2 regions of the Streptosporangium sp. NPDC000239 genome follow, and region 1 is predicted to be linked to the other one. Evidence: predicted binding sites of a transcription regulator. Region 1 holds the regulator's gene; the other holds the start of a gene.
What was found. The regulator HrcA, encoded in region 1, represses chaperone genes, less so after heat shock. The targets are predictions, from matches to a motif close to TTGGCACTCTCNNNNNGAGAGTGCCAA.
Positions count from the first base shown of each region.

Region 2: a site for HrcA is predicted at 1,449-1,475, ahead of ABT340_RS29880 (FmdB family zinc ribbon protein). Genes of this name have one in related genera too.

Region 1 covers NZ_JBEPEI010000001.1:264,549-267,952, forward strand. The annotation lists gene ABT340_RS01110 (DUF3097 domain-containing protein) at 1-146, opposite strand, end outside; gene ABT340_RS01115 (hypothetical protein) at 206-934, opposite strand; gene hrcA (heat-inducible transcriptional repressor HrcA) at 1,130-2,143, shown strand; gene dnaJ (molecular chaperone DnaJ) at 2,156-3,298, shown strand; gene ABT340_RS01130 (16S rRNA (uracil(1498)-N(3))-methyltransferase) at 3,332-3,404, shown strand, end outside.
Region 2 covers NZ_JBEPEI010000015.1:26,635-30,038, reverse strand. The annotation lists gene ABT340_RS29885 (MFS transporter) at 1-1,095, shown strand, start outside; gene ABT340_RS29880 (FmdB family zinc ribbon protein) at 1,107-1,421, opposite strand; gene ABT340_RS29875 (potassium/proton antiporter) at 1,541-3,046, opposite strand; gene ABT340_RS29870 (5-formyltetrahydrofolate cyclo-ligase) at 3,107-3,404, opposite strand, start outside.

The DNA of each region.
Region 1 (3,404 bases):
ACGGCCTCCTTGTCGCAGGCGACCACGGCGCCGCAGAAGCCGCTCTCGGCGTCCTCGACGACCAGGTCGGGCTCGGCGGGGACCTGGGGGATCCTCCCCTTGAGGGGACGACGCCAGTTTCCCGCCAGCACGTCACGCTCGTACATCACCGGCCGTCAGCCACCTCTCGCAGGGGATCACGTGGGACGGTAGCAAAGAGCGGGCCTCACCTGCCGTAGGCTCCGGGCTGTCCCCACTGGGCCGCCGCGGCCGCGGCCTGGCGCTTGCGGGCGCCGCTGCGCTTGACCAGCACGACGATCGTCACGATGACGGCCAGCAGGAACCCGATCCCCGGCACGCCGAACAGCATCAGCGTGCCGCTGATCACCGAGTCGGCCACGATCTCCTTGCCCACGCCGAACTTGGCGTCGACCCCGCCCGAGGTGGTGCAGGTGATCGGGTAGTCGCCCGCCTTGTCCACCCCGATCCGCAGGGCGAGCTCCCACAGCTGCCCGTCGGCGGTGACGGTCTGCTGGAAGCTCGGCCGCTGGAGCTTGACGGTTCCCGGGGCGCCCTCGATCTGGCACTCGAAGTTCGTGCCCTTGGCCGCGGCGACGTAGATGGCGGGCTTGTTCGCCGGGTCGATGCTGACGGTCGTCTTCTGGTCGGGGCCGAAGGAGGAGGTCGGGGCGGCTTCGGTGACCGCGTTGAAGAGACCGCCCGCGAAACCGACGAAGCCAATGATCACGCTCAGCACGAAGAGCAGCCACACGCCGACGATCCAGCCGACGCTGGGCTTCACCTTCGGCGGCGGGCCCTGGGGGGCGCCGTATCCCGGGGGCGGGTAGCCGAAGGAGGGGCCGCCCTGCTGGTACTGCTGTTGCTGCTGGTGGGGCTGGCCGTACGGCTGCTGGGGGGTGCCGTAACCCGAAGGGGATCCGAAATCATTGGACATATACCTAATTGTGGCCCTTACCACTTGGATAGCGATAGCAGCTGACTTGACAATGGCTTGCTCCAGGACCCGCTCCCGCCCATCCTGGTGCCGTGTTATCGCACCCCCCGGGCTGGAGCCGTACACTTGGCACTCGGGAACACCGAGTGCCAGACCTGGCGTTTCCCGTCCGAGCGCAGGTAGGAGGTGAGCACGTTGGTTGACGACCGCAAGCTGGCGGTCCTACGCGCCATCGTCGAGGACTACGTGTCCACCAATGAGCCGGTCGGCTCGAAGGCTCTCGCGGAGCGTCACAACCTGGGTGTGTCCCCCGCGACCATCCGCAACGACATGGCGGTGCTGGAGGAGCAGGGCTACATCGCCCAGCCCCACACCAGCGCGGGCCGGGTGCCGACGGACAAGGGCTACCGGCTGTTCGTCGACCGCCTCTCCCAGGTGAAGCCGCTGTCCGGCGCGGAGAGGAGGGCCATCGAGAGCTTCCTCGCGGGCGCCGTCGACCTCGACGACGTCGTGATGCGCACGGTACGGCTGCTGGCCCAGCTGACCCGTCAGGTCGCCGTGGTCCAGTACCCCACGATCTCCAACTCCAAGGTCCGCCACGTCGAGCTGGTCCCGCTGAACGAGCACCGCCTGATGTTCGTGCTCATCACCAACACCGGGCGGGTCGAGCAGCGCGTGGTGGAGCTGCAGGAGGTCATCGACGACAACCGCGTGGCGCACCTGCGCGCGGTGCTCAACGCCTGCCTGGACGGCTGCGGGCTGGCCAGTGTTCCCGACATGGTCGCCGACCTGCCAGAACGGCTGCCAGCCGAGGACAGGCCCGTCGCGGCCACCATCCTTTCGGTCCTGCTTGAGTCCCTTGTGGACCGGCATGATGAGAAGATCGTTTTCGCCGGGGCCGCCAATCTCGCGGGGGCCGACTTCACCGTCGGGCTCCGCGACGTGCTGGAGGCCCTGGAGGAGCAGGTGGTGCTCATGCGCCTGCTCGGTGAGACCTCGGACCTGTCGGCGCTGACGGTGCGCATCGGCTCGGAGAACCCCTACACGGGTCTCCAGGGCACATCCATCGTCGCCGCCGGATACGGTTCGGGTGGCAAGCAACTGGCCCGGCTCGGTGTGCTGGGTCCGACACGTATGGACTACCCGGTCACGATGGGCGCGGTGCGCGCGGTGGCACGCTACGTCAGCCAGATCCTGGCTGCATCCTAAGAGGTCAACTAAGTGGCTACTAAGAGTGACTACTACGGCACCCTGGGGGTGCGGCGCGACGCCAGCGCGGAGGAGATCAAGAAGGCCTACCGCCGCCTGGCCAGGGAACTGCATCCCGATGTGAACCCCGACCCTGAGACCCAGGAGCGGTTCAAGGACATCACCCAGGCCTACGAGGTGCTGTCCGACCCCAACAAGCGTCAGATGTACGACATGGGCGCCGACCCGTTCTCCTCGGGCGGCGCGGGCGCCGGAGGCTTCGGCGCCGGCTTCCCCTTCAGCGACATCATGGACGCCTTCTTCGGCGCGGCGGGCGGTGGCGCGGGGCGCGGTCCCCGCTCGCGGGCCCGCAGGGGCCGCAACGCCACCATCAGGGTCGAACTCGACCTGCGGGAGGCGGCCTTCGGCACGACCCGCGAGCTGGTGGTCGACACCGCGATCCTGTGCGAGGTCTGCACCGGCTCCGGCGCGGCGGCGGGCACCCACCCCGACACCTGTGACGTCTGCCACGGGCGCGGCGAGGTCTCCCAGGTCACCCGGTCCTTCCTCGGCCAGGTCATGACCTCCCGTCCCTGCCCGCAGTGCGGCGGGTTCGGTTCGATCATCCGCAACCCCTGCCAGGAGTGCTCCGGCGACGGCCGGGTCCGCACCCGGCGGACCATCAAGGTCCGCATCCCCGCGGGAGTCGAGGACGGCACCCACATCCAGCTCGCCGGCGAGGGCGAGATCGGTCCCGGCGGCGGCCCGCCCGGTGACCTGTTCCTGGAGATCGTCGAGCGCCCCCACGAGACGTTCGAGCGCCGCGGCGACGACCTGCACTGCACCGTGCAGATCCCGATGACCGCCGCCGCGCTCGGCACGATCCTGACGCTGGAGACACTCGACGGCGCCGAGGAGCTGGACGTCCGCCCCGGCACCCAGTCCGGGCAGACCATCCCGCTGTACGGCAAGGGCATCCAGCGCCTCAACGAGACCGGCAGGGGAGACCTGCTGATCCACGTCAACGTCGAGACTCCCGCCCGTCTCGACCAGGCTCAGGAGGAGCTCCTGCGCGAGCTGGCCAGGCTCCGCGGCGAGGAACGCCCGCCCGGCAAGTTCGCCCCCGGCCAGCAGGGCTTCTTCTCCCGCCTGCGGGACGCCTTCAATGGCCGCTGATCCGGCGGGCGCCCGCGGGGCCTGTGAGGGCCGATGACGGTTCCGGTCTTCCTGGCGGAGCCGGGTGACCTGGCCCGGCGGGAGTTCGTCTTCGGCGGCCCCGAGG
Region 2 (3,404 bases), on a different contig from region 1:
TGGTCCGGCATCCACCTGCTGCCGATGATGGCGGGCATGCTGGTGACCTCGATCGTCAGCGGTCAGATCATCACCCGGACCGGGAGGTACAAGGTCTTCCCGATCGCGGGCGGCGCGGTCACCACGCTCGGGCTCTGCCTGCTCTCCCGGGTCCGGGTGGACATCCCGGTCCTCGAACTGAGCGTCTACCTGCTCGTACTGGGCGTCGGCATCGGCCTGGTGATGCAGGTGCTGGTGATCGTGGTGCAGAACGCCGTCGGTTTCGAGGACCTGGGAGTGGCCACCTCGGGGGTCACCTTCTTCCGCTCCATCGGCGGTTCCTTCGGCGTCGCCGTCGCGGGCACGGTCTTCGCCTCACGGCTGACCGACGACCTCGTACGGCTGTCGCGGACCGTACGGCTCCCGCCGGGGGTCGCCACGGCGGTCCAGTCGGATCCGACGGCCGTCAGGAGGCTGGAGCCCGGGGCCATGGCGGCGTTCCTGGCGGCCTACTCGGACGCGATCGCCGGGGTGTTCCTGTACACCGCGCCCGTCGCGCTGGTGGCCTTCGCAGCGGCCTGGCTGCTGCCCGAGGTGCCGTTGCGCGAGACCACCAGGCCCGTGGACCTGGGGGAGTGCTACGGCGCGGTGTCCGCGCAGCGTTCCTCGTTGCGCGAGGTGGAACGCGGGCTGTGGCGACTGGCCGACGCGGACATGCGCCGGGACTACTACCGCCGTCTCGGGGAGACGGCCGGTCTCGACCTGCCGCCGGGTTCGGTGTGGCTGATCGCCAGATTGGGCACCGGGGGCGGTCAGAAAAGCGTGGAACTCGCCGAACGGGCGAGGGTCACGGTCGAGAGGGGCAGGCCGTACGCGGATCTGCTCGTCACGCGAGGGCTGGCCCGCCGTACCGACGGCGGCGGGCGCCTTGAACTGACCCCGGCCGGTGAACGGGTGGCCGGGGCACTTGTCGCCGAGGCCCGCGAGGGGCTGCGGCGGATGATCGACGACTGGGACCCCGCGCGGCATCCAGGGCTTCGTGAGCTGCTGGACAGGCTGCCCCACGAGATGCTCGGCTCGGCCTCCGACCGCCCCCGAGGAGCCGCCGGAGCGTGACGGGTGCCGCGCTAGGAGGCCGCGGGAGCCGGGGTGCCGGCGGCGGCGGCGGGCTTGGACTCGCTCGGCTTGGACTCGCTTGACTTCGACTCTCCGGACGAGCCGGAGGAGGCGGACGTCGAGGAAGAGCTCACCGTGCTGGTCGAGGAGGACCTGCTGTCGGTCCGGTAGAAGCCGGAGCCCTTGAACACGATGCCGACCGCGGAGAACACCTTGCGCAGCTCACCGGCACAGGACGGGCACTCGGTGAGCGCGTCGTCTGAGAACTTCTGGACGATGTCGAACTCGTTGCCGCATGCGCTGCAGGCGTACTGGTAGGTGGGCACCGTTCCTCCTCCTTCGATCCGCGCCGTCTGGCACTCTACTGACGCGACTGCTAATGATAGGCAGCCGACAAGCATAAACGCGAGTCGGATCTGTCGCATTCCGGGTGGGAATGAATGGATCAGCTGCCCCGCTCGCCGAACCAGCCCGCCAGCTTGCCCCGGCGGCTGATCGCCTTCATCCTGCGCTCGACCGTTTCCCTGCAGGCCGCGGTCGTCACGATCAGGAGTTGGTCGTCGATCCTGATCCTCGTCGAGTCCGAGGGAACGAACGTCCTGCCGTCCCTGACGATCAGGGTGACCTGGGCGTCGGTCGGCAACCGTAGCTCGAAGACCTCGACGCCGTGGAGCTTGGAGGTCGGCGGCACCTTGACCTGCAGCAGGTCGGCGTTGAGTTCCTCAAGGGGAGCGGACTCGACCTCAAGGTCACGTGCCTCGTCCGGTGTCGACAGGCCGAGGGCCTTGGCGACGAAGGGCAGCGTCGGCCCCTGCAGCAGCGTGTAGACGACGACGATCACGAAGACCTCGTTGAACACGAGTTTCGCGACGCCGTTGTGCACCGAGTTGGCCGCCCAGGGGATGGTCGCCAGCACGATGGGCACCGCGCCGCGCAGTCCCGCCCAGGACAGGAAGGCCTGTTCCCGCCAGTTGAGCCGGTCGATCCGCGCGCTCCTGACGATCAGGGCGGAGACAACGATCGAGAGCGGCCTGGCGACGGCGACCAGGATCAGTCCGGCGACCAGGCCCGGAATGATCGCCGACGGCATCTCGGAAGGGCTGGCCAGCATGCCGAGCATGACGAACAGGCCGATCTGGGCCAGCCAGGCGACGCCCTCGGCGAAGCCCCTCGACGAGGCGCGGTGGGGCATCCGGGAGTTGCCCATGACCAGGGTGGCCAGGTAGACCGCGAGGAAACCGCTGCCGTGCAGGAGTACGGCGCCCGCGTAGGCGACGAACGCCAGCGCGAGCACCGCGATCGGGTACAGGCCGGAGATCGGCAGCGCGATACGGCGCAGCGCGTAGACACCGAGCGGCCCGACCGCCAGGCCGACGACCGCTCCGACGGCCAGTTCGACGACGACCATGAGCAGTGCCTCTCCCAGGCTGGGGGAGGCGGCGGCGCTCAGCAGCATGACCGCGATGACGGTCGGCGCGTCGTTGAACCCGGACTCGGCTTCGAGGACGCCCGCCAGCCGGGAGGGCAGGGGCAGGCGGCGCAGTACGGAGAACACCGCCGCGGCGTCGGTCGAGGCGAGGACCGCGCCGAGCAGCAGCGAGGTCCGCCAGTCCATGTCGAGCAGGGTGTGCACCGCGGCGGCGACGGTGGCGACGCTCACCCCGACCCCGACGGTCGCGAGCACGAGCGCGGTGGGAATGGAGCGCCGTACGTGGTTCCAGTTGGTGGTCAGGCCACCTTCGGCGAGGATCACCGCCAGGGCGATCAGGCCCATCTGCTGGGCGAGCACCGGGTTCTCGAACTGGAGCCCGAGGCCGGACTCACCGATGAGCAGACCGAAGGCCAGGAAGATCAGGAGACTGGGAAGTCCGCTGCGGTGGGCGACCCGTACCGCGACGATCGCCGCGATGACGACACCCGCACCGAGAAGCAGCCAGACATCCAACCCCATCCGGTCCCCTCTCTGATTCCAGGGACCATTGTGTCGTATTGGACAGAGTCGTTAGGCACATCAAGGGACAATTCGGGTGATTCCATTTGGTTGCGCGACGTAACGAACCGGTATGTCGTGCGGTTCTCCGGGGACGTCTTCCCGCAGCTCGTTCGCGTAGAGCAGGGCGACCGTGGGCACATTCGGGCCGACCCTGGCCAGGGCCCTGTCATAGGAGCCACCGCCGCGGCCGAGCCGCACCCCGGTGGAGCGGTCTACCGCCAGGGCGGGCACGATCACCAGGGCCGCGGTCCTGACGGCGTCCACGCCACGCCGGGTGTCGACCGGCTCCATGATCCCGAAACGCCCGGGGGCGAGG